Regions from separate parts of the Stutzerimonas decontaminans genome, predicted to be linked through region 1. Evidence: predicted binding sites of a transcription regulator. Region 1 holds the regulator's gene; each other region holds the start of a gene.
The links. Region 1 encodes FliA, which starts transcription of late flagellar genes. Its sites were predicted from a motif close to CTAAAGTTTNNNNNNNNNNNGCCGNTAA; they were not measured.
Positions count from the first base shown of each region.

Region 1 (4,152 bases):
TCGACACCGCCGGTCTGCCCGCCAGCGATCCGACGCTGCGTATGCAACTCGAGGCGCTGTCCGACAAGGGCGTCAAATCGAAGAATTATCTGGTGCTGGCTGCAACCAGCCAGAGCCAGGTGCTCAAGGCGGCGTGGCACAACTATCGTCGCTGTGGCCTGGCTGGCTGTATCCTGACAAAGCTGGACGAGGCTGGCAGCCTCGGTGATGTGCTTGGGCTCACGATCAGCCAGCACTTGCCGATAGCGTACCTCGCGGACGGCCCCCGGATTCCGGACGACTTGCACCTGCCACGCAGCCATCAACTGGTCAGTCGCGCGGTGAGTCTGCAATCCGGCGAGGAACCGAGCGAGGAAACCATGGCCGATATGTTCGCCGGGTTGTACAACGGCTCGTCACGGCGGGCCGGATGATGCTGCGACAGCAGTACCTGAATGAATCAGATGCGTGCCATGCGGGCGCATCGCCGGCCGCAAGGCCCCAGCAAGATATAGGCATGTGAACATGGGTATGCATCCCGTACAGGTGATTGCGGTGACCGGCGGCAAGGGTGGCGTCGGCAAGACCAACGTGTCGGTCAATCTGGCACTGGCGCTGGCTGACCTTGGCCGACGTGTGGTGTTGCTTGACGCCGACCTCGGCCTGGCCAACGTCGACGTGCTGCTGGGGCTTACCACCAAGCGCACCCTGGCCGACGTCATCGCCGGCGAATGTGATCTGCGCGACGTGCTGATCCAGGGGCCGGGCGGCATCCGCGTAGTGCCGGCCGCATCCGGCACGCAGAGCATGGTGCAGTTGTCTTCGCTGCAGCACGCGGGGTTGATCCAGGCGTTCAGCGAGCTCGGCGACGAGCTCGACGTGCTGATCATCGACACCGCGGCTGGTATCGGCGATTCAGTAGTGAGCTTCGTGCGCGCCGCGCAGGAGGTGCTGCTGGTCGTCACCGATGAGCCGACCTCGATCACCGATGCCTACGCGCTGATCAAACTGCTTAACCGTGATTACGGCATCAGCCGTTTCCGGGTGCTCGCCAATATGGCTCATGCTCCGCAGGAAGGGCGCAACCTGTTCGCCAAGCTGACCAAGGTCACCGAGCGCTTTCTGGATGTAGCGCTGCAGTATGTCGGTGCCGTGCCTTACGATGAGGCTGTGCGCAAGGCTGTACAGAAGCAGCGTGCGGTCTATGAAGCCTACCCGCGATCTAAATGCGCGCTGGCGTTTAAGGCCATCGCGCAGAGGGTCGATACTTGGCCGTTGCCCGCCACGCCGCGTGGTCATCTCGAATTCTTCGTAGAGCGTCTCATCACCCCCGCTTCACAAAGCCACGAATGACAGGTGCCGGATCCGCTATGTATTACAGCAAGGCTCAGGCAAAGGATGCGCAGTACCGCCTGATCGATCAGTACGCCCCGCTGGTCAAGCGAATCGCTTACCACCTGCTGGCGCGTCTGCCTGCCAGCGTGCAGGTCGACGATCTGATTCAGGCTGGAATGATCGGACTGCTGGAAGCAGCTAAGAAATACGACGCCGGCAAGGGTGCCAGTTTCGAAACCTACGCCGGTATCCGCATTCGCGGCACCATGCTCGACGAAGTGCGCAAGGGCGACTGGGCGCCGCGCTCGGTGCACCGCAATTCGCGGATGGTCAGCGAGGCGATTCGGGCGATCGAGGCGAAAACCGGTCGCGACGCTAAAGATCACGAGGTTGCGGCCGAACTTAAGCTAAGCCTCGATGAGTATTACGGCATTCTCGGCGATACGCTGGGCAGCCGCCTGTTCAGCTTCGATGATCTGCTGCAGGAGGGTGAGCACGGCGAGCTTCAGGAGGATGCTGCCAGTACCCACCCTGAGCCCTTCCGCGATCTCGAGGACGAACGCTTTCAGCAGGCCCTGGCCGACGCCATTGCCAACCTGCCCGAGCGCGAGAAGCTGGTGCTGTCGCTGTATTACGACGAAGAATTGAACTTGAAGGAAATTGGGCAGGTGCTGGGAGTTAGCGAGTCGCGTGTGAGCCAGTTGCATAGCCAGTGTGCTGCGCGCTTGCGTGCACGCCTCGGCGAATGGCGCGCCAATTGACGATTGTTTGCGGTATGACGTGCTCGGTTTGCTGAGGCATTTTTGGACTTACGGAGGTCGACTTGGACAAGAACATGAAAATCCTCATCGTCGATGACTTCTCGACGATGAGACGAATCATCAAGAACCTCCTGCGTGATCTGGGGTTCACCAACACCGCCGAAGCGGATGACGGCACCACCGCGCTGCCAATGCTGAAGAGCGGCAGCTTCGACTTCCTCGTCACCGACTGGAACATGCCGGGCATGAGCGGTATCGATCTGCTGCGCACCGTGCGCGCTGATGAGCGCCTCAAGCACCTGCCAGTACTGATGGTGACAGCCGAGGCGAAACGCGACCAGATCATCGAGGCGGCACAGGCCGGGGTTAACGGCTATGTGGTCAAGCCTTTTACTGCCCAGGTGCTCAAGGAGAAGATCGAGAAGATCTTCGAGCGCGTCAACGGCTGAAGCAGCAACGCCGCGAGGGCACTATGACGCAAGCAGATCAAAGCCTGGCAGAGTTCGAAGCGACTCTGAAGGCCCATGCACCCAAGCTGATCGAAAGTCTGCAGCAGGGCCGCTTCGATGAAGCGACGCAGATGTTCAACGAGCTCAATCAGGTGCGCAATCACGGGCTCTATCTGGAGGTTGGCAAGCTCACCCGCGAGCTGCACAACGCTATCGTCAAGCTCGAGATGGATACCTGCGCTACCGGGGGCGATCCGTCACCGATTACCGATGCGACCGATCGCCTGTCCTACGTGGTGGAGATGACCGAGAAGGCCGCCAATCGCACCATGGATCTGGTGGAGGAGTCCGCTCCGCTGGTGAACTACGTGAGCTACGAGGCCCAGAGCTTGACGGCCGACTGGCAGCGCTTCATGCGTCGCGAAATGAATGCCGAGCAATTCCGCGAGCTGGTCAAGCGCATCGACCAATACCTCCAGCGCAGCATGAATGACGGCAGCCAGCTGTCGCAGAATCTCAGCGAAATCATGCTTGCCCAAGACTTCCAGGATCTGACCGGCCAGGTGATCAAGCGGGTGACCCGCCTCATCACCGAGCTTGAAAGCAACCTGCTCAATCTCGTCCTCATGGCGGGGCAGGTCGACCGCGTCGCCGGCATCCAGCACGACCGCGATGCCATGCGTGCCGAGCAAGAGAAGAAAAAACAAGAAAAAATGCCTTCCAACGGTGAAGGTCCGCAGATGCATGCCGATATGCGTGAAGACGTCGTTTCCGGCCAGGACGATGTCGATGATCTGCTTTCAAGCCTGGGCTTTTAGGGGAAGTGAATATGAGCTTCGACGCCGATGAAGAAATCCTCCAGGATTTCCTGGTAGAGGCCGGCGAGATTCTCGAACTATTGTCCGAGCAACTCGTGGAGCTGGAAAGCAGCCCCGATGACATGGCGTTGCTCAATGCGATTTTTCGCGGGTTCCACACGGTAAAGGGCGGTGCGGGCTTTCTTCAGCTCCATGAGCTGGTGGAGTGCTGCCATATCGCCGAAAACGTCTTCGACATCCTGCGCAAGGGTGAGCGTCGCGTCGACTCCGAACTGATGGATGTCGTGTTGCAGGCCCTCGACTCCGTGAACGAGATGTTCAGTCAGGTCCGCGAGCGCGTCGAGCCGACTCCCGCCTCACGCGAGCTACTCGCCGCTCTGGCGCGTCTGGCAGAACCCGCTTCTGCTGACGAACCGGCGGCTCCGGTCGAGACGCCGGTTATGCCCGAGCCCCAGGTCGAAGCTGACGACAGCGAATTCGAGCAGCTGCTCGACGCCGTTCAGCCGCCAGCCGGCGAGTCTGCAGCCGCGCCGGCAAGCGGTGGCGCTGACGAAATCACTGACGACGAATTCGAGTCGTTGCTCGACCAGCTGCATGGCAAAGGTCAGTTCTCGGCCAGTGCATCCAGCACGGCACCCGAGCCTGAGGTCGCTGCACCGACCAGCGATGAGATTACCGACGACGAATTCGAGGCTCTGCTCGATCAGCTGCATGGCAAGGGCAAGTTCGAGCCCGTTGGCAGCGTAAGCGCTGAACCCGCTGCGCCGTCGAGTGCTGCGCCGGTCGGCAGTGCCAGCGCCACTGATGAGA
Region 1 is NZ_CP007509.1:1,714,445-1,718,596, forward strand. Features, by position in the region: gene flhF (flagellar biosynthesis GTPase FlhF) at 1-413, shown strand, start outside; gene fleN (flagellar synthesis regulator FleN) at 505-1,332, shown strand; gene fliA (RNA polymerase sigma factor FliA) at 1,350-2,075, shown strand; gene UIB01_RS08060 (chemotaxis response regulator CheY) at 2,150-2,524, shown strand; gene UIB01_RS08065 (protein phosphatase CheZ) at 2,548-3,342, shown strand; gene UIB01_RS08070 (chemotaxis protein CheA) at 3,354-4,152, shown strand, end outside.

Region 2 (4,152 bases), 520 kb from region 1:
CGGCTGCTCGATGAAGGTTTGCCCAGCGAGCACCTTGCGTACCGCCTCGACCAGCACGTCCGGCGCGCAGCGTTTGGTCAGGTAGCCTGAGGCACCGGCATCCAGCGCCTGCCGGACCAGTGCCAGCTCGTCGTGCATGCTGAACACCAGCACCGGCAACAACGGCAACCGCTGACGCAAGCGCCTACAGGTTTCCAGACCGCTGATGCCCGGCAGTCCGAGGTCGAGCACGACCAGGCTGGGAATCGATTCCTGCACCTGCTCCAGCGCCTGCTCACCGCTGGCGGCTTCACTGACTGTCACTTCCGGAAGCAGTGCCTTGAGCAGGCTCGCGTAGCCCTGACGCACGACCGCGTGATCATCCACCAGCAGAATCTTCATGACGTGGCTCCTTGCAAAGGCAACTTGAGATAGAGCGCCCAGCCTTTGCCGGCGCGGTGGCGCACACGCAGCTGGGCACCCAGACAGCGCGCGTGCTCGACCATCGAACGCAGACCGACGCCCGGCCGTTCCGGCGGCAGCCCATGGCCATCGTCCCGTAGCAACAGGCGCAACCCGTGGTGATCCCCACACAGATGCAGGCACACGCGAGTCGCGCGCGCATGCCGCGCCACGTTGGTCAGCGCCTCCTGCACCATGCGATAGAGGTGCAGCTTGGCTTCCATCGACAGCGCGGGAATCGGGCCGCGCAGCTGGACTTCGCACGCGATGCCCTGGGTGCTCTGCCACTGCTCGGCGAGTTGCCTGATGGCGTCTTCCAGGTTCAGGTGATCGAGCATCACCGGATACAGGTCACGCACCAGCGTGCGGAAGCCGTTCTGCAGATCGAGGCTGTGCTGCTCGAGGTGCGCCGCGGTTTCACGGACGGCGTCGGGCTGGTCCGCCTGGATGCGCAGCAGGCAGGCCCGCGCGCGGATGCCGGCCAGATACTGGCCGAGGTCGTCATGCAGTGCTTGCGCCAGCCGGGTGCGCTCACGTTCCTGCAGCGCCAACAGCGCCTGGGTCAGTTGCTCGTTGTCGGCCCGCGCATCTTCGAGTGCAGCGGCCATGTGATTGAAGCGTTCGGCGAGCTTGCGCGACTCGGCGAAGCGATGCGACGGCAGGCGGGTGTCGAGTCGGCCGTCGGCGATGCTCACCAGTGCACCAAGCAATTCGCTGAGTACTTGCATGCCGGGGCGCACGGCCCAGCGAATCGCCAGCAGGCACAGCAGCAGCGCCAGGCCGAACAGCACCAGCAGCTGCAGCAACGAATCGCTGACCTCTTCGACTTCGTCATGCGGATCGACGCTGATGTGCAGCCGCTGGCCGTTGGACAGCTGGAGGACGCTGGGTGACGACAGTTCGGCGGGGTACAGCCAGGCACCTAGCCAGCCGTCGAGCGCTGGATCGACATCGGCTGGCATCGATTCAGAGGCATCCAGCCAGCGCACGCGAATGTGGCGCAGGCTATCGGTCAGGCCCGGGCGCAGGGAGTCGGGATCGCGCTCGGCCATCTCGCCGAGATAGCCAACCACCGCCGCCGCGGCATCGAGCTCACGCTGCACATCGTGGGCGGCCTGGCGCAGCAATACCGCCAGACAGACCATGGTGATCAGGGTGAAGAGCAGCGTGACCAGCAGATTGATTCGCCAGAGCGCGGACATATCGGCAACTCCCGGTGATCAGCGCCGTGCGCCAGTCCGCTTCACTTGACCACGAACCGGCCTTCCATGCCCTTGTTCTGCAGCCCCTTGCAGTAGAACGGGTAGCTGCCCGGCTTGACGGGCAGGAAGAAAATTTCCGCTTCGCCGGCATCCTCGAACTCCAGCTCGACCAGCGTGATCGCCTTGATCTCGACGCCACCGGCCTCGACCTTGCGCAGATAGATCGACTGGGCGAACTCGGGCGCCTGAAACGCGCACTCCTTCTGGCCATCGGAGCTGACCTTGAGCTGGTAGGCGACGCCGGTTTCCAGCTGGTACTCCTTCTGCGAGACGGCGTAGTCGCTCTCTTCGGAGCCGAACCTGAGATCCGGCAGTGCCTGAGTCCGACGAGTCAGGTCACCGGCAGCGTGGCTGTGGTCGAAGCCGATCAGGCTGCCAACGAACAGCAGGTTGAGCAGCAGCGCTTTGTAAGTGGGCATGGGGGGTGGCCTCGTTATTGTTGTCGGTGTCGCCATCCTAAGGCGCTGCGCCCGGCCCAGCTTCCTACCTTGGTATCGCTCAAGAGCCGCTAAATCGGGTGCGCCAGCTACGTTCTTGCCAGTTGCCGCTAGCCAAATCCACCGAAACACCGGCTGCCCCACCCGTTTTGGCAGCTTGAAGACGCGGCACCCAATTAGCAGCCGAGCCGAACCAGTACCAAAGTCGCAGTACCAAGGTACCGATCAACTTCCGGCCCGCGCGGCCGCAATATCCAGGCATACATGATGCCGTTTGGACATCATCCGATCTCTGGCCGCCCCGCGTAGACTCTCAACGGCCCCGGGGCCCGCCGCCGCTGGTTCTTTTGCGTTATCAGGAGTAGGAACCGTGATGTCACTCAGATCCATACAGCAGCGAATAGCGATCACCGGTGGTTTATGTCTGCTGGCGACGGCAGGCATCTTGATCGGATACAGCGTCTACCTTGCCAGCTCGACCCAGCACCTGGTGTCCGACCGGGTCAGTCAGCAAGCGCAGGAAGAGGCCTTGCAGACCCTGCAGCACCTCGGCGGGAAATACGCCGGAGAAATCCGTTCCGAGTTCACCGAAGCGCTGGAAGCGGCCCGCGGCATGGCGACGACCTTCGCGGTCGGCAAGTCGAATTCGGCGAACTCTGGAAGCCTTGAGATCGGTCGTGATCAGGTCAACTCAATCCTGCTGAACGTGCTCAAGAGCCAGCCAAACTTCAACGGCACCTATTCGTGCTGGGAACCGGACGCAATCGACGGCCAGGATTTCCTCTTCACCGATGGACTGAACGGCAACAACGAGCAGACCGGCCGCTTCACGCCGTACTGGACACGCGGTGCCGACGGCAAGATCGCCGTGCAACCGCTGGTGGAGTACGACACCATGGACAAGCACCCCAACGGCGTACTCAAGGGTGGCTGGTACATCGGGCCGCGGGAAACGCTCAAGGAGAGCGTGCTTGGCCCGCTGCCCTACATCGTGCAGGGCAAGCAGGTGTGGCTGGCGACGCTTTCGGTTCCGATCATCGTCGATGGCCGCTTCATGGGCGTGGCAGGCACCGACTACAACCTCGACTTCGTGCAGAAGATCAGCCACGAAGTATCCGGAAAGCTGTTCGATGGCCGAGGCGAAGTGGCGATCATCAGTGACCAGGGACTGATCGTGGCGGAGAGCCGCTCGCCAGATCTGATCGGCCAGCACTTCCAGAAGGTATTGCCGAACGAGTGGCAGACGGCGTTAAGCGCTGTGCAGAAGGGTGAAGAACTCGCCCGGCTGGACGCAGATGGCACGATCGTGGTGTTTGCGCCCATCGAGCTCGGCCGCACCGGCAAGCCCTGGTCGATGATGCTGAAGATTGACAAGGAAATCGTGCTGGCCAAGGCCACCGAGCTGAAGGCCGAGATGGATGCAAAGAGCGATCAGAGCATGCTGCAGCAGATCGGCGCAGGCGTGCTCATCTCGATACTCGCCGTGATTGCGCTGTGGTTTTCTTCCCGCTCGATCGCCCTGCCCATTCGCAAGGCCGCGCAGCTGGCCGGTGCCATCCAGAAAGGCGACTTTTCCCAGCGTCTTGGGCACCAGTCCGCGGACGAAGTCGGGCAGCTATCCGCCAGTCTCGACCGGATGGCCGACAGCCTGCAGGAGCAGGTACACGTGGCTGAACGCATCTCCCAAGGCGACCTGGCGGTGGAAGTTCGCCTGGCATCGGAGCACGACCAGCTCGGGCTGGCGCTCAGGCGGATGGTAGACAACCTCAACGAACTGGTATCCCAGGTCCAGCAAAGCTCAGGGCTGATCAACGACAAGGCCGGTCAGGTGACGAGCCTCAGTCAGGACCTTTCCAGCGGTGCAACGGAATCGGCCTCCGCGGTGACCGAGATCAGCGCCACCATCAGCCAGATGGCTGCGCAGATCCGCCAGACCTCCGAATACGCCAGCGAAGCCAACGCCCTCTCGCGTGATTCCGAGCATTCGGCCCGTGGTGGCAACGAGTTGATGG
Region 2 is NZ_CP007509.1:2,230,231-2,234,382, reverse strand. Features, by position in the region: gene UIB01_RS10385 (response regulator transcription factor) at 1-381, opposite strand, end outside; gene UIB01_RS10380 (sensor histidine kinase) at 378-1,643, opposite strand; gene UIB01_RS10375 (cupredoxin domain-containing protein) at 1,685-2,122, opposite strand; gene UIB01_RS10370 (methyl-accepting chemotaxis protein) at 2,514-4,152, shown strand, end outside.
Region 2: the regulator FliA is predicted to act here: its motif matches at 2,365-2,392, upstream of UIB01_RS10370 (methyl-accepting chemotaxis protein).

Region 3 (4,152 bases), 890 kb from region 1:
CGCTGGGCGCCGGCACCATCATCGGTTCGGGTACGGTGTCGAACTACGACCGCAGCGCCGGCTCGTCCTGCCTGGCCGAGAAGCGCATGCTCGAGGTCATCGAGTATGGCGAGGCGAAGACGCCGTTCCTCAAGTTCGGCGACCGGGTGCGCATCGAGATGTTCGACGCCGCCGGGCAGAGCATCTTCGGCGCCATCGATCAGCAGGTCGAGCGCTATGAGCACTGAGCTGACGCTCTACGGCTACTGGCGCTCCAGCGCTGCGTACCGGGTGCGCATCGCGCTGAACCTCAAGGGGTTGGTCTACCGCCAGGTGCCGGTGCATCTGGTCAAGGATGGCGGCCAGCAGCGTGCGGCCGATTACCGCGCCCTCAACCCGCAGCAGCTGGTGCCGCTGCTGGTGGACGAAGGCAATGGCGGCGCGCGCATCAGCCAGTCGCTGGCGATCCTGGAGTACCTCGACGAGGTGTTTCCAGTACCGGCGCTGCTGCCGGCCGATCCGGTCGAGCGCGCCCAGGTGCGCTCGCTGGCCATGCACATCGCCTGCGAGATCCATCCGCTGAACAACCTGCGCGTGCTGCAGTACCTCAGCGCCGAACTGGGCGTCGATGACGAGGCGAAGAATGCCTGGTATCGGCATTGGGTCAGCCAGGGGCTGGCGGCGGTGGAGCAGGGCCTGGAAACCTTTGGTGACAAGCTTTCCCTGAACGATCGGCCAGGTTATCTGGAGGCATGCCTGGTGCCGCAGGTATACAATGCGCGCCGTTTTGCCTGTGACCTCGCGGCGTATCCACGCATTCTCGAGATCGTTGCCCGCTGCGAGACGCTTCCGGCCTTCCAGCAGGCCGCGCCGGAGGTGCAGCCCGACGCTCAATGAACGACTGAATCCGCCTTGCACGCCGTCGCGCCCTGCGCGACGGTCCCGATCCCGTCACAGATAACAACAAACAGGTGACGTATGACTCGTGAAAAACCGAAGAACCTCTGGCTGTCGCGCTGGGGCTTCATCCTCGCGGCAACCGGCTCCGCCGTGGGCCTGGGCAACATCTGGAAATTCCCCTACATCACCGGCGAGTTCGGCGGTGGTGCCTTCGTATTGATGTACCTGCTGTGCATCCTCGCCATCGGCGTACCGGTAATGATGTGCGAGATCGCCATCGGTCGCCGCGGCCGTGGCAGCCCGATCGACGCCATCGGCCGGGTGGTCCGCGAGAACAACGGCAACCCGCTGTGGAAGGCGGTTGGCGGCATGGCCATGACGGCCGGCTTCCTGATCCTCTGCTTCTATGTCGTGGTCGCCGGCTGGGCCTTCGCCTACACGGTGAAGATGCTCGACGGCTCCCTGGCCGCGACCAGTGTCGAGGCATTGGGCGGCGTATTCGAGGCGCACAACTCCAACCCCTGGCAGCTCGGCGGCTGGAGCCTGTTGGTGGCACTGCTGACCCTGTGGATCGTCGCCAAGGGCGTGCAGAAGGGCATCGAAAACGCGGTGCGCTGGATGATGCCGGGCCTGGCCGTGCTGCTGCTGATCCTGGTGGGCTACGCGGTGACCAGTGGCGGCTTCGATCAGGGCTTCGCCTTCCTGTTCAGCTTCGACACCTCGAAGATCACCGGCGAGGCGCTGCTGGCCGCGCTCGGTCACGCCTTCTTTACCCTCAGTCTGGCGTCCGGGGCGATCCTTACCTACGGCTCGTATATTCCGGATGACCAATCCATCGCCCGCACCACCTTCATGGTCGCCATCGCCGACACGTGCGTGGCGCTGCTGGCGGGCCTGGCGATCTTCCCGATCATCTTCGCCAATGGCATGGACCCGACCGCCGGCCCCGGCCTGATCTTCATGAGCCTGCCGCTGGCCTTCCAGCAGATGCCGTTCGGCACTGCGTTCGGCGTGCTGTTCTTCGCCATGGTATCGATTGCAGCGCTGACCTCGGCGATCTCGATGATCGAAGCCACCGTTGCCTATCTCAATGAGAAGCACGGCATCTCGCGCCTGAAGGCGGCGATGGGCTCGGGTGCGGTACTGCTGGTGATCAGCATGCTGGCGATGCTCTCGTTCAACCTCATGTCCGGCTGGACGCCGATGGGCAAGAACTTCTTCGACTGGCTGGATTACCTGACCTCGCGCTGGATGATGCCGCTGGGCGGGATCTTCACTGTGCTGCTGGCCGGTTACGCACTGCGCAGCGAGATCATGCGCGACGAGCTCAATCTGCCGCCGCTGGGCTACGCGCTATGGCTGTTCATGGTCCGCTACGTCTGCCCGGTGCTGATCCTGATGGTGTTCCTGCACGCCCTCGGCTGGCTGGGCTTCGACCCGCTGCAGCGCTGGTACTGGATCGCCGGCGCGATCGGTGCACTCACCCTGGTCGGCGAGCTGCTGCGCCCGCGAGTGATGCCGGCGCTGGCCGGGCGCTGAGGCCACTGCACAAGCCTGCTAAACGCCAGCCGCGAGGCTGGCGTTTTTGTTTCTGCGATTGCGAGAAGGTGGTGGACTGAAAGATGGATGAGGCAAATGCTCAAGTTTCCTCTGCGGCAGCCGAAGGGAACTGATACAGGGACGGCAAGCACCTGCAGGACGCCGGTTTTAGAAGTCACACAGGACGTCCCATGCCCTTAAATCTCAAGTTCAGCCAGAAGATTCTGTTGGCTGCTTCTCTGGTGGTTATCACTACCTTCGCACTCTTCACGCTGTACAACGATTATCTGCAGCGCAACGCCATCCGCGCGAATCTGGAAAGCTATCTCGACGAGATGGGTGAGGTGACGGCGCATAACATCCAGAACTGGCTGTCTGGGCGCATCCTTCTGGTGGAAAGCGCGGCGCAGACCATCGGCAGTGACGGTAGTACGGAACGTGCAGGCGATCTGTTCGAGCAGCGCGCGCTGGCCTCAACCTTCATGTTTACCTATCTCGGCGGGGCGGATGGCAGCTACATCCTGCGTCCCTACGAGGAAATGCCGGCTGACTACGATGCGCGTACGCGCCCCTGGTACAAGGACGCCTTGTCCGCAAATGGCACGACGCTGACCGAGCCCTATGTAGATGCCACGCTGGACGAACTGGTGGTAACAGTAGCCACGCCAGCAAAGAACGGTGGGCGTACGCTGGGCGTGGTCGGCGGGGATCTTGGACTGAAGACGCTGGTGGAGATGCTTAACGCACTGGACTTCGACGGCCTGGGTTATGCCTTTCTGATCAGTGCCGATGGCAAGGTACTGGTCCATCCAGACAGCAAGCGGGTGATGCAGTCGCTGCGTGACATCTATCCACAAAACACTCCGTCGCTCGACAGCCGCTATGTCGAGGTGCAGCTCAATGGGGCGCCGCGCATCCTCAGTTTCAGCCCGGTCAAGGGCCTACCTTCGGTGCAGTGGTATGTCGGCATATCGCTGGATCGCGACAAGGCCTATGCCGCGCTGGCCAGTTTTCGTACCACTGCACTGATCGCTACCATTGCCGCCGTAACGTTCATCTTGCTGTTGCTCGGCATGCTGATGCGCGTGCTGATGCGTCCGTTGACTGACATGGGCCGCGCCATGGCCAACATCGCCGAAGGTGAGGGCGATCTGACCCGGCGGCTGGCGGTGCAGTCGAAGGACGAATTCGGCGAACTGGCCTCGGCGTTCAACCGCTTCGTCGAGCGTATTCATACCTCCATCCGCGAAGTGTCCTCCGCGACGCAGCAGGTCAATGAGGTTGCCGCCCGGGTGTTGGCAGCGTCCAACTCCTCGATGGCCAACTCCGATGAGCAGGCCAGCCGCACCAACAGCGTGGCGGCAGCGATCAACGAACTCGGCGCCGCCGCGCAGGAGATCGCGCGCAACGCGGCCGATGCCTCGCAGCAGGCCAGCGGTGCGCGGCATCAGGCCGAGGACGGTCGCCAGGTGGTGGAGCAGAACATTGCCGCGATGCGCGAGCTGTCGGCGAAGATCAGTGCGTCCTGTGCGCAGATCGAAGCGCTCAACGCCAAGACCGTCGACATTGGCCAGATTCTCGAGGTGATCAAGGGCATTTCCGAGCAGACCAACCTGCTCGCGCTGAATGCCGCCATCGAGGCGGCACGGGCCGGTGAGGCGGGACGCGGTTTCGCCGTGGTCGCCGACGAGGTGCGCAACTTGGCGCACCGCACCCAGAGTTCGGCGCAGGAAA
Region 3 is NZ_CP007509.1:819,595-823,746, forward strand. Features, by position in the region: gene UIB01_RS03715 (fumarylacetoacetate hydrolase family protein) at 1-227, shown strand, start outside; gene maiA (maleylacetoacetate isomerase) at 217-876, shown strand; gene UIB01_RS03725 (sodium-dependent transporter) at 958-2,418, shown strand; gene UIB01_RS03730 (methyl-accepting chemotaxis protein) at 2,610-4,152, shown strand, end outside.
Region 3: the regulator FliA is predicted to act here: its motif matches at 2,518-2,545, upstream of UIB01_RS03730 (methyl-accepting chemotaxis protein).